One region of the Pantoea sp. SGAir0175 genome, then DNA from elsewhere that is predicted to be linked to it. Evidence: predicted binding sites of a transcription regulator. Region 1 holds the regulator's gene; each other region holds the start of a gene.
What was found. Region 1 encodes CRP, which controls carbon source genes, mostly activating them, when cyclic AMP is high. Its sites were predicted from a motif close to ATGTGANNNNNNTCACAT; they were not measured.
Positions count from the first base shown of each region.

Region 2: a site for CRP is predicted at 1,634-1,651, ahead of epd (erythrose-4-phosphate dehydrogenase). Genes of this name have one in related genera too.
Region 3: a site for CRP is predicted at 1,560-1,577, ahead of deoC (deoxyribose-phosphate aldolase). Genes of this name have one in related genera too.
Region 4: a site for CRP is predicted at 1,236-1,253, ahead of cdd (cytidine deaminase). Genes of this name have one in related genera too.

Region 1 is NZ_CP028081.1:298,316-301,441, reverse strand. Features, by position in the region: gene C1N56_RS01320 (phosphoribulokinase) at 1-445, shown strand, start outside; gene C1N56_RS01315 (OsmC family protein) at 516-920, opposite strand; gene crp (cAMP-activated global transcriptional regulator CRP) at 1,225-1,857, shown strand; gene C1N56_RS01305 (YccS/YhfK family putative transporter) at 1,916-3,126, shown strand, end outside.
Region 2 is NZ_CP028081.1:842,433-845,558, reverse strand. Features, by position in the region: gene pgk (phosphoglycerate kinase) at 1-373, opposite strand, end outside; gene epd (erythrose-4-phosphate dehydrogenase) at 425-1,444, opposite strand; gene tkt (transketolase) at 1,843-3,126, opposite strand, start outside.
Region 3 is NZ_CP028081.1:3,499,794-3,502,919, forward strand. Features, by position in the region: gene deoA (thymidine phosphorylase) at 1-483, opposite strand, end outside; gene deoC (deoxyribose-phosphate aldolase) at 595-1,374, opposite strand; gene C1N56_RS16435 (TatD family hydrolase) at 1,788-2,564, opposite strand; gene C1N56_RS16440 (patatin-like phospholipase family protein) at 2,561-3,126, opposite strand, start outside.
Region 4 is NZ_CP028081.1:1,551,188-1,554,313, reverse strand. Features, by position in the region: gene C1N56_RS07085 (CidA/LrgA family protein) at 114-497, shown strand; gene C1N56_RS07080 (CidB/LrgB family autolysis modulator) at 490-1,182, shown strand; gene cdd (cytidine deaminase) at 1,307-2,203, shown strand; gene C1N56_RS07070 (NAD-dependent malic enzyme) at 2,362-3,126, shown strand, end outside.

The sequences.
Region 1 (3,126 bases):
CGTGGCTGAACATGTCGATCTGCTGGTTGGCGTGGTACCGATTGTTAATCTGGAGTGGATTCAGAAACTGGTGCGCGACACCAGCGAGCGCGGCCATTCGCGCGAAGCGGTGATGGATTCGGTGGTGCGTTCGATGGAAGACTACATCAACTACATCACGCCGCAGTTTTCCCGCACGCACCTCAACTTCCAGCGCGTGCCGACCGTGGATACCTCGAACCCGTTTGCCGCGCGTGAGATCCCGTCGCTGGATGAGAGCTTTGTGGTGATTCATTTTCGCGGCCTGGAGGGCATCGCTTTTCCTTATTTACTGGCGATGATCCAGGGCTCGTTTATTTCCCACATGAATACGCTGGTGGTGCCGGGCGGCAAGATGGGACTGGCGATGGAGTTAATCATGACGCCGCTGGTGCAGCGGTTGATTGAAGGAAAACGTATTGAATAGCGCAGGCTAACGCGCCAGTTTCGCCGGGAGGAGCTGAGATCGGGAGCGCAGGGCCGCGCTCCCGGCTGGATTACAGCTCCACCACTTCGTAGCTGTGCGTTATCTCGACGCCCTTGCCCAACATGATCGCCACCGAGCAGTACTTCTCCGCGGACAGATCCACCGCGCGCGCTACCGCTTTATCGCTCAGCGCTTTGCCGCTGACAATAAAATGCAGATTGATATGCGTAAAAATGCGTGGCGCTTCTTCGCGGCGTTCCGAGGTCAGTTTGACTTCACAATCGGCGACATCGTTGCGCCCCTTTTGCAGAATCGACACCACGTCAATCGCGCTGCAGCCGCCCGCAGCCATCAACACCATTTCCATCGGGCTGGGCGCTTTATCACCGGAATTGCCGTCCATTAATACCTGATGACCGGATGAGGATTCTCCGAGAAAGGTCAGCCCTTCCACCCATTTCACTCGTGCCTGCATTATTCTTTCTCCTGAAGCGGCGGTTTTGCCGCCAGAGTACGCTTTCACCTGACAAACAGCAATGCAGACGCATCCCCCACCTGCTGAAGCGAGACAACAGGAGACAGGTTGCAAAAGCTATGCTACAAACAGTGCTGAAAATATTTTCGTCACGAAAGACGAAAGCGGGACGAATCAAAAGCATCGCTTACGAATCCACCCCCGAATAACTGTCCCTCACGGGAAACGCTGGACGATTTCACCGCCTGACAGGGAAAACTGCCCCCTGTATTTTGGGCACGATTACAACAGAGGATAATAGCGAATGGTTCTCGGCAAACCGCAAACAGACCCTACACTCGAATGGTTCCTGTCCCATTGCCATATTCACAAATATCCATCCAAAAGCACCCTCATCCATCAGGGTGAGAAAGCGGAAACGCTGTACTACATCGTGAAAGGTTCCGTCGCGGTACTGATTAAAGATGAAGAAGGCAAAGAGATGATTCTCTCCTACCTCAATCAGGGGGATTTCATCGGTGAGCTCGGCCTGTTTGAAGAGGGCCAGGAGCGTAGCGCCTGGGTACGTGCGAAAACCGCCTGCGAAGTGGCTGAAATTTCCTACAAAAAATTCCGTCAGCTGATTCAGGTCAATCCGGATATTTTAATGCGCCTGTCGGCGCAGATGGCGCGTCGCCTGCAGGTAACATCTGAAAAAGTCGGCAACCTTGCCTTCCTCGATGTGACCGGCCGTATCGCGCAAACGCTGCTCAACCTGGCGAAACAGCCTGACGCCATGACCCACCCGGACGGTATGCAGATTAAAATCACCCGTCAGGAGATTGGTCAGATCGTGGGCTGCTCACGCGAAACCGTGGGTCGTATCCTGAAAATGCTGGAAGATCAGAACCTGATCTCCGCACATGGCAAAACCATCGTCGTTTACGGCACCCGCTGATTTCTTCTCACCCACGGCGTGATGGCAACATCGCGCCGTTTCTGTTTACGATGAGCTGATGTGGCGTCGAATCATCTATCATCCGGAAGTTAACTATGCGCTGCGGCAAACGCTGGTGCTGTGCCTGCCTGTGGCGCTCGGCTGGCTGTTTGGCGATCTGCAAAAAGGGCTGCTGTTCTCCCTGGTGCCGGCCTGCTGCAACATCGCCGGTCTGGATACGCCACACAAGCGGTTCTTCAAACGGCTGATTGTCGGCGGCGCACTGTTCGCCAGCGGCAGTTTTCTGATTCAGTACCTCACGGCTTACGCTGTGCCGCTGCCGCTGATTCTGCTGGTGTTGCCGCTGCTGGTGGGCGTGACCGGTGAAATCAGCCCGCTGCATGGTCGTTTGCTGCCCGGCACGCTGATCGCCGCCATCTTTACCTTAAGCCTCGTCGGCCGTATGCCGATGTGGGTCCCGCCGCTGCTGTATATCGGCGGGACGCTGTGGTACGGGCTGTTTAACTGGTTCTGGTTCTGGCTGTGGAAAGAGCAGCCGATGCGCGAGACCCTCAGCCTGCTGTACCGCGAGCTGGCCGATTACTGCGACGCCAAATACACCCTGCTGACGCAGCTGACCGATCCGGAAAAAGCGCTGCCACCATTACTGGCGCGCCAGCAGAAAGCGGTCGATCTGATCACCACCTGCTACCAGCAGATGCATATGCTGTCGGCCAGCCGTGATAACAGCCATAAACGCCTGACGCGCGCCTTTCAGGTTGCGCTCGATCTGCAGGAGCACATCTCGGTCAGCCTGCACCAGCCGGAAGAGGTGCAAAAGCTGGTGGAGCAGAGCCACGCCGAGGCGGTGATCCGCTGGAACGCGAAAATCATTTCGGCACGGCTACGCGTGCTGGCCGATGCCATTCTCTATCACCAGCTGCCGGAACGCTTCCACATGGAAAAGCCGCTCGGCGCGCTGGAGAAAATTGCCCGGCAGCACCCGGATAATCCGGTCGGTAATTTCTGCCTCTACCATTTCAGCCGCATTGCGCGCGTGCTGCGCACGCAGAAGCCGCTGTATACCCGCGACCTGATGGCCGATCGCCAGCGCCGCCTGCCGCTGTTGCCGGCGCTGCGCAGCTACCTGTCGCTAAAATCTGCCGCGCTGCGGACGGCGGCGCGCTTTGCGGTGATGCTGATGTTCGGCAGCGCGCTGGCGCTGTTCTTCAATATTCCCAAGCCCTACTGGATTCTGATGACCATCATGTTTGTCAGCCAGAACGGCTA
Region 2 (3,126 bases), 540 kb from region 1:
TTTCGTCGTCTTTTTTCTCGCCTTTGTTGAAGCGAACGTTTTCCAGCACCACCAGTTCACCCGCGCCCACTTCAACGCCGTCGAGGTAGTCTTTCGCCAGGGTCACGTTAGTGCCGTTCAGTTTTTCTTTCAGGTAGTTAACAACCGGCAGGAGGGAGAACTCTTCGTTGTATTCACCTTCGGTCGGGCGACCCAGGTGAGAGGTAACCATCACTTTCGCGCCCTGTTTCAACGCCGCTTCGATGGTAGGCAGAGAAGCACGAATACGTGCATCTGACGTCACTTTCCCTTCTTTCACTGGTACGTTGAGATCGGCACGGATCAGAACGCGTTTACCAGCAAGATCCAGATCGGTCATCTTAATTACAGACATGGTGAACCCTCTCGTTGATTCTCATAAGTTTTGCCAGACGCAGTCCGCGTCTTACCTGAAACCGCTTGCGGCCATTGCTAACGTGGTGTCGATCATGCGGTTAGCAAAGCCCCATTCGTTGTCACACCAGACCAGGGTTTTGATCAGGTGGTGACCGCTGACCCGCGTTTGCGTGCCGTCCACTATGGCACTGTGCGGATCGTGGTTAAAATCTACTGAGACTAACGGTAATTCCGTATAGTCAACTATACCACGAAATGCCCCCTCTGACGCGTTTTGCAGCAACGCGTTGACCTCACACGCCTTCACCGCCTGGCGCACCGAAACGCTCAGATCAATGGCGGTCACGTTGATCGTCGGCACGCGCACCGCGATAGCCTCGAAGCGATCGTTAAATTTCGGAAAAATACGAGTAATGCCAGCGGCAAGACGCGTATCGACCGGAATGATCGACTGGCTGGCGGCACGGGTACGGCGCAGGTCGCTGTGATAGGCGTCAATCACCTGCTGATCGTGCATCGCCGAGTGAATGGTGGTCACGGTGCCCGACTCAATGCCAAAGGCGTCATCCAGCAGCTTGATCACCGGAATAATGCAGTTGGTGGTGCAGGATGCGTTGGAGACAATGCGGTCAGTTTGTTTAAGAGCCTGTTCGTTAACGCCGAACACTACGGTGGCATCCAAATCGTTGCCGCCGGGATGCGAGAACAACACTTTCTTCGCGCCAGCCTGCAGATGCGCTTCACCATCGTCGCGGCTGCCGTACACGCCGGTGCAGTCCAGCACGATATCGACATTCAGCTCGCGCCACGGCAGCGCGGCAATCTCCGCCTGATGCAGGATACGGATGGTATCGTCACCAACCCACAGCTGATCGCGCTCCTGGCGGACCTCAAAGGCAAAGCGGCCGTGGCTGGTGTCGTACTTCAGCAGATGCGCCATGCCAGCCGCTTCCGCCAGTTCGTTAATCGCCACTACGGTGATTTCCGCCCGGCGACCGGTTTCATACAGCGCACGCAACACGTTGCGCCCGATACGACCAAAACCATTTATTGCGATACGAATGGTCATCTCACTTCCTGCAGCCACACCTGAAAAAACGTGCCAAATACCTTGAGCGTTTCGCTGCGTTTTGTACAGGGAATTCTTGCCCGGTTACGGTTGCTGACGGAGAGCACACGGCTGCAACTGAAACGGTTCAGCGAGAATAAAGCATGGAAGGAATAACAGGAATGATTGCGATCAACTGTGCTGCTGATTATTGGATCTGTGTCACAAATTCAGGCACTGGAAATTATTACTGCAGGAATAATTGAACCGTTTCAGGTTGAGGTGATAACAGGTCCGCCGATCTGCTCATGGGTGGCGCGGCGCAATCTATTGCGCGTAGTTAAGCCTGAGGATGGCAGCAGAACTGCGCGATGAATCGCGCCGCTACAACGCGCAGCGGCGCGACGGCTTACGCGAAATTACAGAATCGATTTCGCGGTTTTCACCACGTTGGCCACGGTGAAGCCGAACTCTTCGAACAGCTTCTCAGCTGGCGCTGACTCACCGAAGGTGGTCATGCCAACGATGGCACCGTGCAGGCCGGTGTATTTGAACCAGTAATCCGCAATACCGGCTTCGATAGCAACGCGTGCGCCAACCGCTTTCGGCAGCACAGACTCACGATAAGCCGCATCCTGCTTATCAAACGCATCGGTAGACGGCATGGACACCACGCGCACCTTACGACCTTCCGCGCTCAGCTGCTCGTAAGCGCCGACCGCCAGCTCAACTTCAGAACCGGTCGCAATCAGAATCAGCTCCGGCGTGCCGTCGCAATCTTTCAGCACGTAACCACCGCGCGCCACGTTAGCCAGCTGCTCAGCGCTACGATCCTGCTGCGCCAGGTTCTGACGCGAGAAGATCAGGGCTGATGGGCCGTCAACGCGCTCGATAGCGTATTTCCATGCCACCGCAGACTCTACCTGGTCACACGGACGCCACAGGCTCATGTTCGGGGTGGTGCGCAGGCTGGCCATCTGCTCAACCGGCTGGTGCGTCGGGCCATCTTCACCCAGACCGATAGAGTCGTGGGTATAAACCATCACCTGACGGATTTTCATCAGCGCCGCCATACGTGCCGCGTTACGCGCGTACTCGACGAACATCAGGAAGGTTGCGGTGTACGGCAGGAAGCCACCGTGCAGCGCGATACCGTTGGCGATGGCAGTCATACCAAACTCACGCACGCCGTAATGAATGTAGTTGCCTGCGGCATCTTCATTGATCGGCTTCGAGCCGGACCACATGGTCAGGTTGCTTGGCGCCAGGTCAGCCGAGCCGCCCAGATATTCTGGCAGCAGCTTACCGAAAGCTTCGATGGCATTCTGCGACGCTTTACGGCTGGCGATTTTTGCCGGATTAGCCTGCAGCTGCTCGATGAACTTCTGCGATTCCGCCTGCCAGTTAGCGGGCAGCTCGTTGTTCACGCGGCGTTTGAACTCAGTGGCCAGTTCCGGATGCGCAGCGGCGTAAGCAGCAAACTTCTCGTCCCAGGCTTTCTCTTTCGCCTGGCCGGCTTCTTTGGCATCCCACTGTGCGTAGATTTCAGAAGGAATTTCAAATGGCGCGTAGTTCCAGCCCAGCTGTTTGCGGGTCAGTGCGATTTCGTCGTCACCCAGCGGGGCACCGTGCGAATCGTGCGTACCGGCTTTGTTCGGGGAACCGAAACCGATGATGGTTTTGCACATCAGCAGCGATGGCTT
Region 3 (3,126 bases), 940 kb from region 1:
CGCCAGCGAATTGGTCTGACCGATAATGGCAACGCCGACCTGTTTGATGATCTGGCGGAAGCGATCGTCGCTGGGGAAGATATCGAAGCCGGGAATGGCTTCCAGCTTATCCAGCGTGCCGCCGGTGTGACCGAGGCCGCGCCCGGAAATCATTGGCACGTAGCCGCCGCAGGCCGCCACCATCGGACCCAGCATCAGCGAAGTGACATCGCCCACGCCGCCGGTCGAGTGTTTATCAACAATCGGTCCGTTGAGATTCAGCGCCTGCCAGTTGAGCACCGTGCCGGAATCGCGCATCGCCATGGTCAGCGCCACGCGTTCTTCCAGGTTCATGTCGTGAAAATAAATCGTCATCGCCAGCGCGGCGATTTGCCCTTCAGATACGCTGTTATCACGCACGCCGTTGATGAAAAAGCGGATTTCCGCTTCGCTCAGCGGCTGGCCGTCGCGTTTTTTACGAATAATTTCTTGTGGCAGGAACAAGGTTGCCTCCCCGGAAAAGCGATCTATCGCTGAATGACAGCCGCCAGATGCGCAGCAATACGCACCTGACGGCAGTGACACCGTGGGCCGCCATTTTAGCGACCGCGTGGATCAATAACCGGCTTTGCTGGTCGCCGTAGCGTGACCCAGGGTATTCAGCAGGCTGGCTAACAGGCTGGAAGCGCCGAAGCGGAAATGACGCGCATCCGCCCAGCCGCTGCCGAGGATGTCGTCGGCCAGCTGCAGGTAGATAGCGGCATCTTCCGCCGTGCGCACGCCGCCAGCCGGTTTGAAGCCCACCTGCTGCTGCACGCCTTTGTCACGGATTACCTGCATCATGATCGCCGCCACCTCTGGCGTGGCGTTGACCGGCACTTTACCGGTAGAGGTTTTGATGAAATCCGCGCCGGCATCGATCGCGATTTCGGACGCTGCACGAATCAGCGCTTCCTCTTTCAGCTCGCCGGTTTCGATGATCACTTTCAGCAGCACGTTCGCCGCCGCGCAGGCCTCTTTACAGGCTTTTACCAGCGCAAAGCCGACGTCACGATTACCGGCAATCAGCGCACGGTACGGGAACACCACGTCAACTTCATCCGCGCCATAGGCGATTGCCGCACGGGTTTCCGCCAGCGCGATGTCGATGTCGTCGTTACCGTGCGGGAAGTTAGTGACGGTCGCGATACGAATTTCCGGCGTGCCCTGCTCGCGCAGCGTCTTACGTGCAATCGGGATAAAGCGCGGATAGATACAGATCGCCGCCGTGTTACCGGCCGGTGATTTCGCCTGATGGCACAGCGCGATCACTTTTTCATCGGTGTCGTCTTCGTTCAGGGTGGTCAGGTCCATCAGTTGCAGCGCGCGCTGCGCGGCCGCGTTCAGATCGGTCATGGTGCTCTCCAAAGTCAGGCCGGTGAAATCTGCTCACCGGAGAATGTGATAATTATAACAACCCACGCCGCGTGGAATTGCGAGGTTTGTCACAAGGAAAAGGAAGCCGCGCTCTGATATACATGCATTTAGCGATTTTAATCACATTAAATCGCTATTTTGCCGAACAGCGCGGCATGATGCGATTGTGATTATTATCACAAATGTTGCCGCAAAAAGGTATCGGATATCGTTAAAGCGTAGTTAATTTGCGACAGAGCGGGAGTTGTCAGCACATCATCAGAAGTGGCAGAGGCGTTGCAGCGACGCGATTCATCGCGCAAGAAATTGCGCCGCTGGCACAATTGCAACGGCCATTAACCGTGATGGCGCTATTAGATAAAGTGAGAGGGCGGCAGGCGCAGGATCAATACTCAATCCGGCAGGGCGAACAAACGCAGGCTGTTGTGCCACAGCGCATCGGCGATCTCATCGGGCGGTTCCGGGCGCAGCTGGCACAATACTTCGAACACATTACGCGCGCGCTCCGGGCGATTTGGCTGGCCCTGAAAACCGTGCAGCGGCATATCCGGCGCATCGGTTTCCAGCAGCAGCGCCTGCAATGGCAGGCTGGCGATGGTGTGGCGGGTTTTGCTGGCGCGCGTATAGGTAATGGTGCCGCCGACACCAATCGCGTAGCCAAGGGCGATGAAACGCTCCGCCTGCTGCTGGCTACCGGCAAAGCCGTGCACCACGCCGCGTCGCGGCACGTCGTGACGGCGCAGATGCTGCGCCAGCTGATCGTGCGTACGTCGCGAATGCAGGATCACCGGCAAATCATAGCGCCTTGCCAGCTTCAGCTGCGCCTCCAGCAGCCGGGTTTGCCGCGCAAAATCCGGCGCTTCCATATACAGATCCAGCCCGATTTCCCCCATCGCCACGCGTTTTGCATCCGGCGTTTGCAGGTACTGCTCAAGGCGATCGAGATCGTCATCCTGATGTTGCGCAATATTGATCGGGTGCAGCCCGAGCGCGCTATACAGCGCCGGATGCTGCTGCGCCAGCTGGCTCACCACGGCAAAACGGCTGGCATCCACGCACGGCACGATGATGCGTTCCACGCCCGCCTGCGCCGCCTGCGCGATACTGTGTTCGGCAGCGGTGACGAATGGCGGAAAATCAAAGTGGCAGTGGGTGTCGATAAATCTCATGCCAGCGATCCTGCATCGTAGTCGGCGTCATTGCCCGCCAGCGGCGGCGTGCTGACCGGCCGGTTATCTGGCGCGTTGGCGACGGCGGCGGGCGGCGTCACGGCAATCGGTCGCGCCAGCGGTTCAGCATCGCTCAGCCACTGGCCCAGCGTCGCCAGGAAATAGCGCCCGCTGCGGCGGCCCAGATGATAATCCTGATTCAGCGACGCCAGACGACTGCCCAGCGCCATGCTGGCCAGCGGCTTTGGCGGAAAGATTTCAATAATGCGCAGATTATCCGGCGGCTGTTCAATAAACTGCTGAATCTGGCGGTAGCTCTCTTCGTGCTGATGCAGGATATTGATCATCGGCTGCAGGGCGCTGTCGCTCAGCCAGCGCTCCATGCGTTTAAACCACTTCGGCGTATACGCCATCTGTGACGGCACGGTACGGATCACCACAATGGTATCGGCGCCACGCCGCGCCGCTTCGCGCACCGGAATGGCGTCGCTGATGCCACCGTCGAGATAGCTCACGCCATCCATCAACACGCCGCTGCGGTAGAAACCGGGGATCGCGCTGG
Region 4 (3,126 bases), 1.3 Mb from region 1:
TGCGCAGCTTCAAAGCAAAGGTGTTGAAATCCTGAATCTGCATTCCAGTGTGATCGCTAGCACGCTAAGCGCTTAATGCGTATGATGAAGCGCCACGAAAACAGGAGCCTGACATGCCCACCGTGCTATCTGCCTGCTGGCGCTATCTGCGCGCCTTTGCCATCGTCTATGCTGCGCTGTATGCCGGCAACGGCCTTGCCGCCCTGCTGCCATTTACCATTCCTGGCAGCATCCTTGGCATGCTGTTGCTGTTTGCCCTGCTGGCGCTGCAGATTATCCCGGTAACGTGGGTGAAACCCGGCTGTCAGCTATTGATCCGCTACATGGCGCTGCTGTTTGTGCCGATCAGCGTTGGCGTGATGGGCTACACCGATATCCTCAGCGCACAGTTTGGCCCGATTGTCGTCTCCTGTATGGTCAGCACCCTGCTGGTGTTGCTGATTGTCGGCCTGAGCGCCGAGCGCCTGCAGCGTCCGAAGGAGTCCGGCCATGAGTGACGCCTGGTGGTCACTGCCGCTTACCGTGGTGGCGTATCTGCTGGCACGCCGTCTGGCAGCCAGAATCAACCTCTCCATCGTCAACCCGCTGCTGGTGGCCATGGCGATCATTATTCCACTGCTGCTGCTGACGCACCTGCCCTACGCGCGCTATTTCGCCGGCAGCGCGCTGCTTAATCAGCTGCTGCAGCCCGCCGTGGTGGCGCTGGCGCTGCCGCTGTATGAGCAGATGCACCAGATTCGCGCGCGCTGGAAAACCATCATCAGCGTCTGTTTTATCGGCAGCATTACCGCCATGGTGTCCGGCACGGCGATCGCGCTGTGGATGGGAGCGACGCCGGAAATCGCGGCCACCATCCTGCCGAAGTCGGTGACCACGCCCATCGCCATGGCAGTATCGGGCTCGCTACACGGTATTCCGGCCATCAGCGCCATTTGCGTGTTGATTGCTGGCGTGCTGGGCGCGGTGTTTGGTCACATGCTGCTGAATCTGTTTAAAGTACGCAGCAAGTCATCACGCGGGCTGGCGATTGGCAACGCGTCTCATGCGCTCGGCACCGCGCGCGCCGCGGAGATTGACTATCAGGAAGGCGCCTTCAGTTCACTGGCGCTGGTAATCTGCGGCATCATCACCTCGTTACTGGCGCCTTTCATTTTTCCTTTGCTGATGCGCTTACTGGGGTAAAACTTGCGAGAGATCTCGCAAAGTTGAAACAAGCCAATCAGCTTGCATTGTCATAGCGACATGGATCACATATAAACCTTGAGGCGGCGCTTCGCCGCTGACGAGTTAATGAGGCCATAACATCATGCATGCACGATTCACTTCCGCTTTCTCTGCCCTGCCCGCTGCGCTGCAGAGCGCGCTTCAGCCGCTGCTGGACGCCGCTGATTTTCACGGCGTGCTGCGACCGCAGGAGGTGACTCAGCTGCAACAGGCAACCGGTCTGGATGATGATGCGCTGGCACTCGCACTGCTGCCGATTGCCGCCTGTTGTGCCGTGGCACCGGTTTCACACTTTAACGTGGGCGCTATTGCACGCGGCATCAGTGGCCACTGGTACTTCGGTGCCAACATGGAGTTTTTACATGCGCCGCTGCAGCAAACGGTCCACGCCGAGCAGAGCGCAGTCACGCATGCCTGGCTGCGGGGCGAAGCGCAGCTGGCGACCATTACCGTCAACTACACGCCGTGCGGACACTGCCGCCAGTTTATGAATGAACTCAATAGCGGTACGGCGATTCGCATCAGCCTGCCGGGCCGCGCGGTCAGCACGCTGGCCGACTATTTACCGGACGCCTTTGGCCCGGCCGATCTCAATATCAGCGAACGGTTGCTGACCCCCGTCGACCACGGTTTCCTGCCGCAGGGCGATGCGCTGCAGCAGGCCGCGATTGATGCTGCCAGCCGCAGCCATGCACCTTACAGCCAGAGTTATAGCGGCGTGGCGTTGCAGAGCCGCAGCGGCCAGATTTACCCTGGGCGCTATGCCGAAAATGCCGCCTTTAATCCGAGCCTGCCGCCATTACAGGCCGCGTTGATTCTGATGAATATGCACAACGAAGCGATGGAGGAGATTCAGCAGGCGGTGCTGGCAGAAAGCGCCGACGCCACGCTGAGCCAGTTTGATGCCACCCGCACCACCCTCGCCGCGCTCGGCTGCAGCAATTTCTCAGTTACTTTAGTTTCGAAACCAACAGTTTAGTGATCCTTTTACCGCTTTTGTGACCTTCTATTAACAAAAGCTGTACATCTGCAGGAATTTTCATAGGATCGGGCGCCAGAACTTCACAATAAACGGGTCTGGCGTTACCTTCTTGCTGGCGACACGTCAGAAAACACTGCAACCGGAGCAAACACTGCATGGAACTCGAGTACGAAAGTAAACGTCCGCTGTATATTCCTTACGCGGGTCCGATCCTGCTGGAATTTCCGCTGTTGAACAAAGGCAGCGCTTTCTCGCTGGAAGAACGTAACGAATTTAACCTCAATGGCCTGCTGCCAGACGCCGTAGAAACCATCGAAGAGCAGGCCGAGCGCGCCTGGCGTCAGTTCCTGGACTTCAAAAACAATAACGACAAGCACGTCTACCTGCGCAACATCCAGGACACCAACGAAACGCTATTCTATCGCCTGCTGGATAACCATCTGGAAGAGATGATGCCGATCATCTACACCCCAACGGTTGGCGCGGCGTGCGAGCACTTCTCTGAAATTTACCGTCGCGCGCGCGGGGTGTTTATCTCCTACAACAACCGCGACCGCATTGAAGACATGCTGCAAAACGCCACCAAGCAGAATGTCAAAGTCATCGTGGTCACCGACGGCGAGCGTATTCTCGGCCTCGGCGACCTGGGCATCGGCGGCATGGGCATTCCTATCGGCAAGCTGTCGCTGTATACCGCGTGCGGTGGCATCAGCCCGGCCTACACCCTGCCGGTAGTGCTGGATGTCGGCACCAATAATCAGCAACTGCTGAACGATCCGCTCTACATGGGCTGGCGCCATCCGCGCATCACCGGCGAAGAGTATGAAGCCTTCGTTGATGAATTCATTCAGGCGGTGAAGCGCCGCTGGCCAAACGTGCTGCTGCAGTTTGAAGATTTCGCGCAGAAAAACGCCATGCCG